DNA from 4 places in the Mesorhizobium sp. CA15 genome. Region 3 is predicted to be linked to each of the others. Evidence: predicted binding sites of a transcription regulator. Region 3 holds the regulator's gene; each other region holds the start of a gene.
What was found. The regulator PhoB, encoded in region 3, activates phosphate uptake and scavenging genes when phosphate is short. The targets are predictions, from matches to a motif close to TGTCATNNANCTGTCAT.
Positions count from the first base shown of each region.

Region 1: phnF (phosphonate metabolism transcriptional regulator PhnF) is a predicted target of PhoB. The motif match lies at 1,451-1,467, and genes of this name have one in related genera.
Region 2: LB515_RS14990 (alkaline phosphatase D family protein) is a predicted target of PhoB. The motif match lies at 2,681-2,697, and genes of this name have one in related genera.
Region 4: LB515_RS18300 (esterase-like activity of phytase family protein) is a predicted target of PhoB. The motif match lies at 1,738-1,754, and genes of this name have one in related genera.

Region 1 is NZ_JAIUHQ010000016.1:29,383-33,415, forward strand. It holds gene LB515_RS22375 (carbon-phosphorus lyase complex subunit PhnI) at 1-296, opposite strand, end outside; gene phnH (phosphonate C-P lyase system protein PhnH) at 298-909, opposite strand; gene phnG (phosphonate C-P lyase system protein PhnG) at 909-1,370, opposite strand; gene phnF (phosphonate metabolism transcriptional regulator PhnF) at 1,510-2,253, shown strand; gene LB515_RS22395 (zinc-binding alcohol dehydrogenase family protein) at 2,555-3,571, opposite strand; gene LB515_RS22400 (ABC transporter permease) at 3,640-4,033, opposite strand, start outside.
Region 2 is NZ_JAIUHQ010000007.1:234,290-238,322, forward strand. It holds gene typA (translational GTPase TypA) at 1-330, opposite strand, end outside; gene LB515_RS14985 (hypothetical protein) at 525-812, shown strand; gene LB515_RS14990 (alkaline phosphatase D family protein) at 1,034-2,608, opposite strand; gene LB515_RS14995 (MFS transporter) at 2,865-4,033, opposite strand, start outside.
Region 3 is NZ_JAIUHQ010000008.1:24,606-28,638, reverse strand. It holds gene LB515_RS15275 (ROK family protein) at 1-284, shown strand, start outside; gene phoB (phosphate regulon transcriptional regulator PhoB) at 613-1,302, opposite strand; gene phoU (phosphate signaling complex protein PhoU) at 1,319-2,026, opposite strand; gene pstB (phosphate ABC transporter ATP-binding protein PstB) at 2,047-2,850, opposite strand; gene pstA (phosphate ABC transporter permease PstA) at 2,847-3,698, opposite strand; gene pstC (phosphate ABC transporter permease subunit PstC) at 3,702-4,033, opposite strand, start outside.
Region 4 is NZ_JAIUHQ010000011.1:63,324-67,356, forward strand. It holds gene LB515_RS18295 (MATE family efflux transporter) at 1-52, opposite strand, end outside; gene LB515_RS18300 (esterase-like activity of phytase family protein) at 171-1,643, opposite strand; gene LB515_RS18305 (LacI family DNA-binding transcriptional regulator) at 1,919-2,944, opposite strand; gene LB515_RS18310 (Gfo/Idh/MocA family protein) at 3,141-4,033, shown strand, end outside.

The sequences.
Region 1 (4,033 bases), on a different contig from region 3:
ATGGCGCCGGTGTCGACCGGATTGGTGTAGCCGAAGCGCGGCAGCGTGGTGCGGTAGGCGCGCACCAGAAAGATCGCCTCGATCATATCGCCGCGCGCCTGGGTAACGGCGAGAGCCGCGAGCTCGCGATCATAGAGCGAGCCTTCGCTCATCACCCGGTCGACGCCGAGCGCCAGCTGCTCGACAATCTGGTCGAGGCGCAGCGCCGGCACCGAACGGTCGCCGCGGCGGCGGTCGGCAAGCAGGCGATGCGCATTGGCAATGGCGGCTTCGCCGCCTTTCACCGCGACATACATGTCATGCCTCCATCGATTTGACGCGGGTGGTGCGCGGCAGGCAGGCAAGGTGGCCGGGCGCCGCCAGGATGATGTCGACGCCGCGCGGGAAACGCTGGTTGTTCTGCTTCCACTGCTCGACGAAATGGCGCGGCATGCCGGGAGGCGCGATCATCGACGTCTTTTCGATCCCCGGACCTTCGAGCAGCAGCGATGGGCCCGAGGCAAGATCGTCGACCAAGAGGATCAGCGTCGTCGAGCGGTCGGGATATTCTTGCGTGCCTTGCGCAAAACCATCGAGCGCCGCCATCTCCTTCGGATTGGCGATCAGGGCGAAATGTGCGTCGGCCGGCGTGTTTGCCGAGGGCGCGCCGGTGTGGAAGCCGAGCCAGGCCTTGACCGCGGCTTCCGCCTGCAGCGGCTGGTCGAGCCAGACCGGCGTGTCGTTGTCGCAGAGCGAGAGCGCCACGGCGCCGGCCGTCGCCGACAGCGGCGCCGGCGGGCGGGCGAGCTGCGGCAGCGGCTGGACGGTGCCGGGGCGGGCCATCGCGTCCATGATGGCGCGGAACACCGCCTGGGCGTTGAAGACCGGCTCTGCGAAGCCGCCGTCGATCGATTGCGTGGCGATATCCATCAGTCCTCTCCGCGCACCATGGTGAAGAAATCCACTTTCGTGGCCGCTGTTTCGACTCGCTTTGTCTCGCGCGCCGCATCGAGCGCCGCGCGCAAGGGCGCGGCGAGCTTTGTCTCGACCGCTTCGCGGTGCGCCGGGTCCTGCCACAGCGCGTCCGCGATCGCCGCTAGCTTGGCTTGTCCCTTGTCGCGGCCAAGCGCATAGGAGTGGCCGACCTGGCCGGAGGGCAGCCGCACCGTGGCGCGGGTGACCGTCGCCTCGCCGACATTGAACGGCGCGCCGCCGCCGCCGATCCGTCCGCGCACCGTCACCAGTCCGGTTTCGGGGCCGCGCAAAAGCTCGGCCTCGGAGGGCAGGCCCGACTCGTTCCACAGGCGAGCGATGTCATCGGCCGCGGCATGCGCCAGCGTCGCCATCAAGGCTTTCCGCCCGGCCTGCTCGCGCGCTTCCTGTCCTCGCATGGTATCGCTCCTTGCATAAAGAAATTTGTCTATTGATATAGACAACTATACAAATTATACTCACTTGGTAACGGGAGTCCATGACGGGTGGATGACAACGGGTGCAAAAGTTTAGGGTGATGACGTTGGGGGCGGTGAAATGACCGGGCTGGCAAGCAGCATCGAGAGGCGCAATGGCGTATCGCTATGGCGGCAGATCGCCGACAGGATCCTGCAGGCGATCGCCAATGGCGATTTCGCCGAAAATGCCGCGCTGCCGCCTGAAGTCGCGCTGGCCGAGCGCTACGGCGTCAACCGCCACACGGTGCGCAGCGCCATTGCAGCACTGGTGCAGGAAGGCGTGCTGAAGGCCGAGCAGGGCCGCGGCACCTTCGTGTTGTCGCGCAAGCGGCTGTCCTATCCGATCGGCGCGCGCACGCGCTTCTCGACCGGGCTGCAGGGGCAGACGAGCGAGCGGCATATCGCGCTGCTGTCGTCATCCACCGAGCCGGCCGGCCGGCGCATCGCCGAGGCGCTGGGCATCGCCAAAGGCGCGGCCGTCATCCGCCTGGAGACGCGCGGCGAGGCCGACGGTCATGCGGTGTCGCGCGCGACGACCTGGTTCGATGCCAAGCGCTTCGCCGGAATCGAGGGGGCAATGGCGGAGACGGGATCGATCACCGCCTCACTGAAGCGCTTCGGCATCAACGATTATCTGAGGCATTCGACCGTGCTGTCGGCGCGCCATGCCGACGCAGACGATCTTGCAGCCCTCGATCTGCAGCCCGGCGCCATCGTGCTGGTCACAATTGCAATCAACGTGACGCTCGACGGTGAGCCAATCCAGTTCGCGGAGTCGCGCTTTCCGGCAGAGCGGGTGGAGCTGAAGTTGTCGGTGTTGTAGGGAGTGCCGGTTTTATACGAGACCCGTGATTTATCGACCCACGCTGATGTCAGCTCAGCTCGGTCGCTTAATTGTCAGCGGCTTCGCGTTTGAGGAGCGCCTTCCCCCACTCCGTCGCCGCTTCGCGGCGCCACCTCTCCCCCTCCGGAGGGAGAGGAAGGGTGCCAGCTGGGATCGCCTCGTGCCTTTCCTCTCCCCCGTCGACCGGGGGAGAGGTGGCTCGGCGAAGCCGAGACGGAGTGGGGGGTCGACCTGTGCGGCGCTCCGTCAATTCGGGCTGAGTTCACCGCCTGTCATGTTATCACCCGACCTCAATGACCGCCTTGATCAGTCCCGACTTCTCGTGCGTCCATCGGGCAAGGTCGCGCGGCGTTCCGGCGAGCGTGGTGCGATGGGTGACGAGCTTGTTCAACGGCACAGCGCCGCTGCGGATCGAATCTGCGACATGGTCGAAATCGGCCTTCAGCGCGTTGCGGCTGCCGACCAGCATCATCTCGCGCTTGTGGAATTCAGGGTCGGAGAAGGTGATGTCGTCCTTGACGACGCTGACCAGCACCAGCGTGCCGCCATGCGCGACGTGGGCGAAGGCCGACTGCACGGACTGGGTGTTGCCAGTCGCGTCGAACACGAGGTCGAACCCTTCGCCGGCTGTTGCCTGTTGGACCAGCTCGGCAGCCGGCGCCTTCGAGCTGTCCAGCGGGGCAAAGCCGAGCTGCTTCTCGGCGAATCCGAGACGTTCGGCGCTCATGTCGAGCAGGCTGACATCCAGCCCGGCGATGCGCGCGAAGATCGCCGTGCCGAGGCCGATCGGGCCGGCGCCGATGACCAGCGTGCGCTGGCCGGGCAGCCCGAGCGATCGGCGCACGGCATGCGCGCCGATGGCCAGGAATTCGACCGCCGCGGCGTCGGCCAGCGACAGGCCGTTCGTCGGGTAGAGGTTCTGCGCCGGCACCAGGATTTCGTCGCACATGGCGCCGTCGCGATGGACGCCCAGCACCTCGATCTTCACGCAGCAGTTCGGCTTGCCGCGCCGGCAGGCAATGCATTTGCCGCATGAAAGATAGGGGTTGATGACGACCGGTTCGCCGACGCTGATCTCGACGCCTTCGCCCTTCTCGACGATCGTGCCGGCAACCTCATGGCCCATGATGCGCGGATAGGCCAGAAACGGGTGCTTGCCTTCGAAGATGTGGTAGTCGGTTCCGCAGATGCCGACATGGCTGACCGCAACGCGCGCCCAGCCGGGCGGCGGTGCGCCGGGCCCGGCGCGGTCTTCGAGGACAAGCTCGCCGGGCGAACGGCAGACAACGGCTTTCATATCGCAAATCCAGGCAAAGAGCGCCGGCGCCGCTCGAGCGGGGCCGGCGCGTTAGTTTCACGTAGGAGTCATTTGCCGCGACGGCGCAGGCCGTCGAAGTAGACGATCACGATGATCAGCAGGCCGGTGATGACGCGCTGCCAGAAGGTGTTGACGTTGAGCAGGTTGGCGCCGTTGTTGATCGTCGAAAGGATGAAGGAGCCGATCAGCGGTCCATGCACGGACCCGATGGCGCCGAACAGCGAGGTGCCGCCGATCACCGACGAGGCGATGGCCTGCAGCTCATAGGTGTCGCCCTGCGTCGGGTTGCCGATGCCGATGCGCGAGGCCAGGAGCACGCCGACAATGGCCGCCAGAAGACCGGACAGGATATAGGCCATGAAGATGGTGCGCGGCACGTTGACGCCGGACAGGCGCGCGGCCTCGGCGTTGGAGCCGACCGAGAACAGGTAGCGGCCCCAG
Region 2 (4,033 bases), on a different contig from region 3:
GACGAATTTGGTCTGCGGCATCGGCCCTTCGGCGGCGTCGACGAGCACGATCGCCGAATCCACCATCGACAGGATGCGCTCGACCTCGCCGCCGAAATCGGCGTGTCCGGGCGTGTCGACGATGTTGATGCGGGTGCCATGCCAGTCGACCGAGGTCGCCTTGGCCAGGATGGTGATGCCGCGTTCCTTTTCGAGGTCGTTGGAATCCATGGCGCGCTCGGCGACGCGCTGGTTGTCGCGAAAGGCGCCGGACTGTTTCAGGAGTTGGTCGACCAGGGTGGTCTTGCCATGGTCGACATGCGCGATGATCGCGATATTGCGGAGGTTCATTGTCTGGTCTCGGGAGCGTTGCAGGCAGCAGGCCCAGAGGCGCCGCCTTTTTCGGTTGCGCGGCTCATACAAGGTTTTTCGCAATTGCGAAAGGGGAGGCCCGACCCCAAATACATGGTCACTGATTCTTAAACGTCTTGGTGTGAAATGATTCCGTTAACCAAGGCGGAACCTTTGAGGGGCCGGACAGTTCCATGTTCATGACCGATCAGATGTCCAGATTGCGTCCGGTTTTCGCGTGGGCGGCGCTTGGCGTGCTCGTCGCGGCCGGTGCCGCGCAGTCGGCGGCTGCGCTTCGGCAAGCCGACACGATCGTACCGCCCGACGCCAGGACCGCGCAGCAGATGTTCGCCGACGCGCCCGACGGCGTCGACCCGATCGTCACCGGCCCGGTCAGCGCCGCCTTCAAGCAACGCCAGAAGGATGCCAACTGCGACACCGCGGTCTGGCCGAAGATTCCCACGGCTTGCTATCCGGATTGACGCTCTTCACGGCATTTCCGAGTTCAGTTCTGGACTGTCACGGCGCTTTGACATCGCGGCATTAGGCCGAGCGGCTGCTGGGCCCAGGGTGTGTTGAGGTTAGGCCGGGCCGAGAACGGTGGTTTCCGAGAACCGGAGCGGAGCGTACTTAAAATACGTGAGCACCAGAAGCGCAGGAAACCATTGTTCGCAGGCCGGCATCACCTGAATATCAACGCAGCCTAAGCCGACCGCACCGGATCGAGCGTAACCTTGTAAAGCTCGTTGTCGTCGCGATCCATCAGCCGCACGGTGAGCTGTTCGGTCGCGCCGGAAATGTCGACCAGACCGAAGAACTGCAGCCCGGCCGACGGCGGCAGGTTCTGGCCCTGTTCGGCGGTTGGCGCCTTTATGAACTTCAGCTCCGGCCCGAAGGTCATGTCGAGGTCGTTGGGGCCGAAGGTGCCGGCGTGGATCGGGCCGGAGACGAATTCCCAGAACGGATTGAAATCCTGGAACTGCGCCTTGTCGGGATTGTAGTAATGCGCCGCGGTGTAGTGGACGTCGGCGGTCAGCCACACCGTGTTGGTGATACCGGCATTCTTGATGAAGCGCAGCACGTCGGCGAATTCCAACTCGCGGCCTTTCGGCGCGCCATTGTCGCCGTTGGCGACAGCCTCGGCACCGGCCTTCTTCGCCGCGTCGTTCCAGACGACCAGGCCAAGCGGCATGTCGGCGGCGATGACCTTCCACGTCGCCTTGGAATTTGCCAGCTCGCGCTTCAGCCACTTGGACTGCTCCTCGCCGATCATGCGCGACTTCGGCGTCAGCGTCTCTTCCATATCAGGACCGTTCGGGCCGCGATAGGAGCGCATGTCGAGGAAGAACACGTCGAGCAGCGGCCCATGCGAGACCTTGCGGTAGACGCGGCCCGGCTCCGACGGCTCGTAGCGGATGGTCGTCATTTCATGGAAAGCGCGAGCCGCCCTGGCCGCCAGCACATGGATCGACTTTTCCTTGTAGCGGTCGTCGGCGGTCAGGTCCTTCGAATCCGACCAGTTGTTGAGCACCTCGTGGTCGTCCCACTGGTAGAAGGTCGGGCAGATGGCCGACAGGCCAAGCACATGCTTGTCCATCATGTTGTACTTCCACTGGTCGCGGTACTCGTCCAGCGTCTCGGCCACCTTGCGCTTGCCGTCGATCATGACGACGTTCTTCCACTTGCCGCCGCCGGGCAGGTCGACCTCGTCCTTCAGGGCGCCGTCGGCATAGATGGTGTCGCCGGAATGCAGGAAGAAGTCCGGTGTGTGCTTGGCGATGGTCGAATAGGTCTTCATGCCGGTCTCGTCGATGCCCCAGCCCTGGCCGGCGGTGTCGCCCGACCAAGCGAAGCGCACGTCGCGCTTGGACGACGGCGCGGTACGGAAACGGCCGACGATCGGCTCGGACACGGCATTGATGTCGGAAAGATCGGCAGCAGTCATGCGGTAGAAGATGTCCTGGTCCGAGGCGAGATCGGTGAGCAGCCGCTTCACCGTGTAGTCGCTGGCCGGCGAGGTATCGAGCGCAGCCAGCCGCGCCGCATTGGCGAAGCTTTCGGTCGTCGATACTTCATACATCACACGGGCCGGACGATCGGTGCGGGTCCAGACCATGCCCGAGGTGGCGTCGACATCGCCGGACTGGACGCCATGCGTGAAGGCCGGACGCTGGCTGGCGCGGGAATAATAGGGCAGCGCCAGACCGGAGGCGCCGACAAGGCCGAAGGCGCTGGCCGAAGTGACGAAAGCGCGGCGGGTGAGCGAAAGCTTGTTCATGGCTGTCTCCGGGATGGCATTGAGCGGGACCGCCAAGCTCTCGCTTCAATGTTTCAGGCGCATATCGGAACCATGAAGTTTTGATAACAGTCGACATCTTCCTTCTCCCCTTGTGGGAGAAGGTGGATCGGCGCGATAGCGCCGAGACGGATGAGGGGTGTTCCAGCGGAGTGAGGCGTCGGTGTTCCCTGGAGCACCCCTCATCCGGCCGCTTCGCGGCCACCTTCTCCCACAAGGGGAGAAGGGAAAGTCGCGCCTAAGCCGCCTGCGGCTCCGGCCCGAAGGCCGGCCTGCTCGTGTTGATCAACAGCGAGATACAAGCCGCCGCGATACCAGTCATGCCGGCAATCAGGAAGGCCAGCTCGTAATTGCCCTGCAGCTCGCGCATCGTGCCGCCGAAGGCCGCGGCCGCGGCTGCGCCGACCTGGTGGCCGGCGACGATCCAGCCGAACACGATCGGTCCGCTGCGGTCGCCGAACGCCTCGTTGGCAAGCCTCAGCGTCGGCGGCACGGTGGCGATCCAGTCGAGCCCGTAGAGCACGGCGAAGATGACCAGGCTGGTCGCCGAGAAGCCGGAATAGGGCAGGTAGATCAGCGACAGCCCACGCACCGCGTAATAGATGCCGAGCAGCTTGCGCGGATCGAAGCGGTCGGTGAGCCAGCCGGACAACGTCGTACCGATCAGGTCGAAAATGCCCATCATCGACAACAGCCCGGCCGCCTGCACCTCGCCGATGCCCATATCGCCGCAGAAGGCGATGAGATGCGTGCCGACGAGGCCATTGGTGGTGAAGCCGCAGACGAAGAAGGTGGCGAACAGGTACCAGAACACCCGCGTGCCCGCCGCGCGGCGCAGCGTGTTCAGCGTGTGCGCCAGGAAATTGCCCTGCGATGCCGGCGACACCGGCGGCACGTCGTCGGCATCGGCGCCATAACGAACCTGGCCGATCGAAGCGGGGCGCTCGGGCACCAGCAGCAAGACGAAGGGTATCAGCGCGGCGGTGGCCAGCGCCACGGCAATCGCCACGGGCTTCCAGCCGCCGCTCTGCGCCAGCGAGGCGATGAGCGGCAGGAACACCAGCATGCCGGTGGCGCTGGAGGCTGACATCAGGCCCATCATCAAGCCGCGATTGGTCTTGAACCAACGGTTGACGATGGTGGCGCCAAGCACGCTCGCCACCGCGCCCGAACCGATGCCGGAAAACACGCCCCAGGTGATGAAAAGATGCCATGGCTCAGTCATGAACAGGCTAAGCGCGGTCGATCCCGACATCACCAGCAGCGAGCCGAGCAGCGTGCGGCGCAGCCCAATACGTTCCATCAGCGCGGCGGCGAACGGTCCGGTCAAGCCGTAGAGCAGGATGCCGACGCTGGCGGCCCAGGACGTTACGTCGCGATGCCAGCCGAAGCTTTCCTCCAGCGGCA
Region 3 (4,033 bases):
TTGGTTTCGGTCTCGGCAGCTTGTTCGCCCTCATCGACCCGGCGCCCGTCGCCATGGTCGGCGTCAGTGCGGCCGCCTTCGACCTGATCGAGCCGGCGCTGCGCGAGGCGATCGCCCAGACGGCCGGCGGCCAGCACTCCGAATCGATCTCCTTCGACACCGAGCCGAACGAACTGCCGCTGATCCGCGAAGGCTGCGCCATGCGCGCGCTGACCTTCGTCGACCAGGAGATTTTCGGGCCGGGAGGCCAGGCAAGAGCGGGGACGGGAAAGAACGTGGCCTGAGGCAGCCTTGAAGAGGTCCGGGGACAGCAGCAGACGCTTGAAATTAGCGAAGGGAAGGCCCCGCAGCTTCGTCATTCCAGGGCGGAGCAGGAGCGAAGCTCCGTCGCGGAGACCCTGGAATCCATGCCGCTACCTCACGCGTCGAGCGCAGCGGCACAGAATTCTGGACTGTCGCAACGCATCGACATCACGGAATGGATCCTCGGGTCTGCGCTGCGTCGCTGCGCTCCTTGCTCCGCCCGTGCGAAGCACAAGCGTCTCGACTAATCGCCAATGCACGCGATCCGATGCTGGAGACAGAATCCGTCAGCGCCTCGGCGCCTTACCCCTAATCTTCCCTGATCGCGTAACCCGCCCCGCGGATGGTGCGGATGACGTCCGGCATGCGGCCGTTGTTGACTGCCTTGCGCAGGCGGCCGACATGGACGTCGACGGTGCGTTCGTCGATATAGATCGTCTCGCCCCAGACATTGTCGAGCAGCTGGCTGCGCGAGAACACCCGGCCGGGATGACGCATCATGAATTCCAGCAGCCGGAACTCGGTCGGGCCGAGCCTGATCTCGCTCTTCTTGCGGTAGACGCGGTGCGACTCGCGGTCGAGCACGATGTCGCCGACCTTGAGCACGCTGGACAGCACCTCCGGCTTGGCGCGACGCAGCAGCGCCTTGACGCGCGCCATGAACTCCGGCGTCGAGAACGGCTTGACCAGATAGTCGTCGGCGCCGGTCGAGAGGCCGCGCACGCGGTCGCTTTCTTCGCCCCGCGCCGTCAGCATGATGATCGGCAGCCGCTCGGTCTCGGGCCGCATCCTGAGGCGCCGGCAGAGCTCGATGCCGGAAACCGCGGGCACCATCCAGTCGAGCACGAGCAGGTCGGGGACGTTTTCCTGAAGGCGGATTTCGGCCTCGTCGCCGCGGGTCACCACTTCGACCTGGTAACCCTCGGATTCGAGATTGTAGCGGAGCAGCACACCAAGCGGCTCCTCGTCCTCCACCACCATGATGCGTGGCGCGATCATTGGCAGATACCCATCGTCAGGCCGCCGGCGCCGACATTGTCGTCTCGTCCTGCTTGGGACGATTCGCGGGCAATTGCGTGCCGGTCAGCACATAATAGGCGTTCTCGGCGATGTTGGTCACATGGTCGCCGATGCGCTCGAGATTCTTGGCGCAGAACAGAAGATGCGTGCAGGCGGTTATGTTGCGCGGGTCTTCCATCATGTAGGTCAGGAGTTCCCGGAAGACGGATGTGTATTTGACGTCGATGCGCTCGTCGTCGTTGCGAAGCTTGGCCAGCGCCGTGGCGTCGCCCACCGTATATTCCTGGATCACGGCCTGGACCTGGATCAGCACCAGCTGCGCCATGGAATCGATCGAATGCGTGAGGTCGCGCGGCGCGGCGCTGACGCCGACCGAGCCGACGCGCTTGGCGATGTTCTTGGCGAGGTCGCCGATGCGTTCGAGGTCGCCCGCCATGCGGATCGAGCCGACCACGTTGCGCAGGTCGTCGGCCATCGGCTGGCGCTTGGCGATCAGCGTGATGGCGCGGTCGTCGAGCTCGCGCTGGCGCGCGTCCATGATGGCATCGTCGGAAACGACGCGCTGCGCCATGGCATTGTCGGTCTCGAGCAGGGCCTTGGTCGAAGCGCCGACCATGGAGGCGGCGAGATCGCCCATGTCGTTGATGAGCCGGCTGATCTGCCTCAGATCCTCGTCGAAGGAAGCGACGGTATGTTCGGCCATGATGATGTCCTCGTATGAGCTCAGCCGAAGCGGCCGGTGATGTAGTCCTGCGTGCGCTTTTCGCGGGGCGAGGTGAAGATCTTCTCGGTCCGGTCGAACTCCACCAGCTCGCCCAGATACATGAACGCCGTCTGCCGCGACACGCGCGCCGCCTGCTGCATGTTGTGGGTGACGATGACGATCGTGTAGTCGGCCTGCAGCTCGTCGATCAGTTCCTCGATCTTGGCGGTCGACAGCGGATCGAGCGCCGAGGCCGGCTCGTCGAGCAGGATGACCTCGGGCTTCACCGCAACGGTACGGGCGATGCACAGGCGCTGCTGCTGGCCGCCCGAGAGGCTTAGGCCGCTGGCGTTGAGCTTGTCCTTGACCTCGTTCCAGAGTGCTGCGCGCTTCAGCGCCTGCTCGACGCGGCTGTCCATCTCAGCCTTGCTGATCTTCTCATAGAGCCTGACGCCGAAAGCGATGTTCTCGTAGATCGACATCGGGAACGGCGTCGGCTTCTGGAACACCATGCCGATCTTGGTCCTGAGCAGGTTGAGGTCCTGCGAGCGGTCGAGGATGTTCTTGCCGTCGAGCAGCACCTGGCCCTCGGCGCTCTGCTTCGGATAGAGCTCGTAGATGCGGTTGAGCACGCGCAGCAGCGTCGACTTCCCGCAGCCCGACGGGCCGATGAAGGCGGTCACGCTGCGCTCGGGCAGGGACAGGTTGATGTCCTTCAGCGCCTTCGACTGGCCATAGTAGAAATTGAGGTTCTTGACCTCGATCTTGGCCTTCTCGACGGTCGTGTCGGCTGCGTTCAGGTCGGTGGACAACATCGGTTTCATCTGTCCTCTCTGCGTCCGGTTAGGCTGCGGGCGATGATGCTCAGCCCGAGAACCGTCAGGGTGATTATGAGTGCGCCCGTCCAGGCCAGTTGCTGCCATTCCTCGTAGGGGCTGAGAGCGAACTGGAAGATGGTTACCGGCAGGCTGGCCATCGGCGCATTGAGATTGCTCGACCAGAACTGGTTGTTGAGCGCGGTGAAGAGAAGCGGCGCCGTCTCGCCGGAGATGCGGGCGATCGCCAAAAGGATGCCGGTGACGATGCCGGAGAGCGCCGCGCGATAGGCAACCGAGCGGATCACTACCCAGCGCGGTGCTCCGATGGCGGTGCCTGCTTCGCGCAGCGCGTTGGGCACAAGGTTCAGCATGTCCTCGGTGGTGCGCACCACGACGGGGATCACCAGGATCGACAGCGCGACCGCGCCGGCAATCGCCGAGAAGTGCCCCATCGGCCGCACCATCAGCTCGTAGACGAACAGGCCGATGATGATGGAAGGCGCCGACAAGAGGATGTCGTTGATGAAGCGCACCACCGTCGTAAGCTTCGAGAAGCGTCCGTATTCGGCCATGTAGGTGCCGGCCAGCACGCCGATCGGCGTGCCGACGACGATACCGATGATCGTCATGACGATGCTGCCGTAGATGGCATTGAGCAGGCCGCCGGCATCGCCGGGCGGCGGCGTCATTTCCGTGAACACGGAGAGCGACACCCCGGAAAGCCCCTTGTAGAGCAGGGCGCCGAGAATCAGCGCCAGCCAGGCCAGCCCGATGCCCGCCGCGACGACGCACAGCGTCATCATCACGGCATTCTTGCGCTTGCGGCTTTGGTGAAGCGATGCGGCAGTCGACATCGGTCAGGCTCCCGTGCGGCTATCGATGCGCAACAGCATGTAGCGTGCGAGCGCGAGGATGATGAAGGTGATGATGAACAGGATCAGGCCGAGCGATACCAGCGAGGATGTATAGAGGTTGCCGTCGGCTTCGGTGAATTCGTTGGCGATGGTCGCCGAGATCGTCGTGCCCGGCGCAAACAGCGAGGCGCTGATGCGGTGCGCGTTGCCGATGACGAAGGTGACGGCCATCGTCTCGCCGAGCGCGCGGCCGAGGCCGAGCATGACGCCGCCCATGATGCCGATGCGGGTATAGGGGATGGTCACGCGCCGGGTCACTTCCCAGGTCGTGCAGC
Region 4 (4,033 bases), on a different contig from region 3:
GGCCGCTAGTCAGGTCGCCGGTCCGCCGGCGGGTGGGCTGTTTGTCATCCATGTTGTTACCCATGGTGGTGGGGCCGAAACTGAATCAGGCCCGCGATGCTATCGCAGGCCTGGTGCTCATGCATCCCTTCAGAAAAGGGTCGGCTGCCGCGGCCGCCGACCGCATCCCGTTACTGAGTGGTGTTTCCAGAAAGGCCGGGGAGTGTGACCTGATAGACCAGGAAGGTGGTGTCGACATCGGCGCCGTCCTCGGCTTTGTACGCAGCGCCGACCTGGAAGCCGTCCTGGGTGAGAAAGTCGTTGTCGTTGGCGACGAACAGGAAATAGTCGTCGGGCAGCTTCGGATCGAGCACCGGCGCCAGCGACATCGCCTCCCACTTCTCCGAGAGGTTGTTCTTGTCGTTCGGCGCGCCGTTGTGCAGGCCGAAGCGGCCGAGCTCGCCCTTGTCGTTGATGTCGATGAACGGCGTCAGCTTGGCCGGCGCCACCGACGGGTCGAGCATGCCCTTCGGCGCGACCGGCTTGTCGGCGGCGTCGAACGGGCCGTTGGCGATATCGGTGGCGGCCGAGAGGTCGACGATCTCGATCTTGCGGTAGAGCGACTCGTCGCCCTTGACGCCCTGGCCGTTGCCTGAGTCGCGCGCCAGCATCAGAAAGCTCTTGTCGGAGAGCGCGACGATCTCGCTCTGAGCGGCCACCTTGGTCTTGCCCTTGGCATCCGTGAACACCGGCAGCGGCACGACATATTCATGCGCCAGCTTGAGGTGGGTGAGATCGGAAGCGTCGTAAACCAGCGCGCGGGTGTTCTGGCGGGTCGAGCCGGAATCGCCGCCGTCCTGGCGGGGCGCCGACTGCAGCACGGCGATCAGGAACCTGCCGTCTGGCGTCATCGACATGCCTTCGAGCCCCTGGTTGTTCTGGCGGCCGGTTTCGGGATCCTTCGGATCGGGCTCGGCAGCGCCCGGGCCCGGGTTGTCGGACGCGAAGTTCGGCTTGCCGTGGCGCATCGGCACCAGCGCCGCGGGCGGTTGGGTCGCCGACATCAGACGGCCTTCGGCCGAGAAGCGGTAGATGTTGGGACCATATTCGTCGGAGATGAACATCGTGCCGTCCGGCAGCCGCACGATCGCTTCGTCATCGAGCGCCAGCTTGCCATTGGCCTCAGGCAGCATCGGCATGTCGCCGGCGGCGGCGCGCACGCCGTTCAACGGATCGAGGCCGGTGGCGTCGGCGCCCTTGTCGTCGGTCAGAAGCATCGTGTCGGCGAGCGTCGCCTTAACGCCCGACTGTTCCTGTCCGGCGGCGGGCGCCGCGCCAGGAGCGGTCGGGGCCAGCTCGACCGAGATGGTGTTGAGGCGGGGGCGATAATCGGTGGTTCCGACGACATTGTAGCCGCGGTCCGGCAGCAGCCAGAGCGAGCCCTTGTAGGTGGCCCCTTCACGCGTCCAGGATTTGGTATCGATCGCCATGCCGGAACCTGAACCGAAGGTCTCGCCGAACTTGTCCCTCTGGTTGGCCGGGATGCGGCCGATGCCGACGAGCCCCTTGTTGACGTAGGCGACGCCGTCGGCGAGCGCCGGGGTCAGGAAAGTGAACAAGGCAAGTGCCACGCCGAGCGCGACGGTTCGGTTGAGATGTTTCATCGATATCCCCTTCTTGACGAGCAGAGCGGCCTGGAAGGAACGCGCATCGGCGATGCGGCGAGCCGGTTCCCGTCGAGCGGTCTAGGACGTGAACGTGATGGTTGCATGACAGTTTCCTTCTCCCCTTGTGGGAGAAGGTGGATCGGCGCGTAGCGCCGAGACGGATGAGGGGTGCTCCAGCGGAGTGAGACGCCGGCTTTCCCTGGAACACCCCTCATCCGACCGAGCTTCGCTCGGCCACCTTCTCCCACAAGGGGAGAAGGGAAAGCCTCCGCTCAATCGCTCTCTCTTGCAATCAGCTCCAGCGGCCAGACTTCGCGAATGATGCGTGTGCCCTCAGGGCCGGCGAATGCGGGAAGCGAAGCGAGCAGCATCTCGGCCAGCCGCCGGCCCATGGGCTCCAGCGACGGACGGAAGGCGGTCAGCGTCGGCGAAAAGTAGCGGCAGAGCGGCGTGTCGACGATGACGATCACGGCCATGTCATGGCCCGGCTTGATACCCATCTCGGCCAGCGCCTTGCAGCCGCCGAGCGCCATCGCGTCATTGTTGAAGATGATCGCCGTCGGCGGGTTTCTGGAGCGCATTACTTGCGGCGTCACCTGGTAGCCGCCGGTCTCGTTGATGAAGCCGTCGGCGATCAGGTCGGGGTCGACCTCGATACCGTGCCGCTTCAGTGCCTTGCGGTAGCCGTCGAGGAACAGGTAGCCGAAATTGAGATCAAGCGAAGGGCGGATAGCGGCAATGCGGCGGTGGCCGCGCGCGACCAGCCGGTCGACGGCTTCATCACCCGCCCTCTCGAAATCGATATCGAGTGAAGGATACGTGTCGCCGCCGGACTGACTTCGGCCAAGCGTGGCGAAGGGAAAGCCGGCCTTGCTGAGATAATCGATCCGATCGTCCTCCCTTCGCGTATTGGCCAACACGACCGCGTCGGCCCGGCGCGTCTCGACCACGCGGCGCAACCGCTCCTGCTGATATTGGCCCGGCTCACCCATGACGACCATCAGATCCAGGTCATGCTCGGCGAGCCGCGCCTGCAGGCCCGTCAGGAACGGGATGAAGAACGGCTCGCCATATTGCTGGTCGCCGGGATGCGGCTGCAGCATGAAGGCGATCGAACGGGTGGCGCCTTGCCTGAGACTGCGGCCTGACTGATTGGGCGAATAGTTCAGCTTCCTGGCTGCTTCGAGCACACGCTGGCGTGTGTCGGCGTTGACGTCGGCACGGCCGTTCAGCGCGCGCGACACGGTGCCGATCGAGATGTTCAGGTGACGCGCGAGATCGTGGATGCTTGACGCCAAGGACGGATTCTCCCCCTGCCTTGGCTAGCACCGGCTGCCGCTCAGGCCAAGGCTTCGGGACGATTTTTGCAGGCAGCCGGTTGACATTCTACGCCATCGGGTGTGTTCTCGTAAACGTTTACGGAAAAACGTTTACGGTGACGCCGTGGACGCCGTGACGTCCGGTCTGGAGGGACCGGCGGAGGAGGAGTGCTGGATGATGAGGGTCGTCCTGGCCGGATGCGGAGCGATGAGCAAGCACTGGCTCGATGCCGTCAAGCAGATCGACGGGCTCGCCATTGTCGGCCTCGTCGACCTCGATGCCGAGCGGGCACAGGCGAGGGCGCGCGAATACGCGCTGTCCAGCGCCGTCATCGGCACCAACCTCGACGCCGTCCTCGACCAGACCAAGCCCGATGCCGTGTTCGACGTCGTGGTTCCCGCCGCACGCCGCGCGGTCGCGCTTTCGGCCTTCGCGCACAACTGCCATCTGCTCACCGAGAAGCCGCTGGCCGACAGCCCCGAAAATGCGCGCGCCATCGTCGAGGCAGCGCGCAAGGCGAGGCGCATCCATGCAGTCGTCCAGAACCGCCGCTATGTCGCCAACGTCAGGCGCATCAGGCGCATCCTGGATTCCGGCGTCATCGGCAAGCCGACCAGCATCCATGCGGACTTTTTCGTTGCGCCGCATTTCGGCGGTTTTCGCGAGGAGATGGCCCATGTGCTCTTGCTCGACATGGCGATCCACACGTTCGATGCCGCGCGTTACATGGTCGCCGGCGAGCCGGCCAGCGTCTATTGCCAGGAATGGGAACCCGTGAATTCTTGGTATCGGCAGGGGTCGTCGGCCAGCGCCGTCTTCGACCTCGGCGGCGGCAAGATCTTCACCTATGCCGGCTCCTGGTGCGCCGACGGTTTCCGCACGAGTTGGGAGGGAAGCTGGCGCATCGTTGCCGAGCGCGGCAGCCTCTTGTGGGACGGCCATGACGGGCTGAAGGCGGAGGTGGTTGCGTCCGGCCGCGAAGGGATTATCGACAAGACCCAGCCCATCGAAGTGCCGCCGCTCGATCCCGCCGACCGCGTCGACGGCCATCTCGGCATCATCCGGGA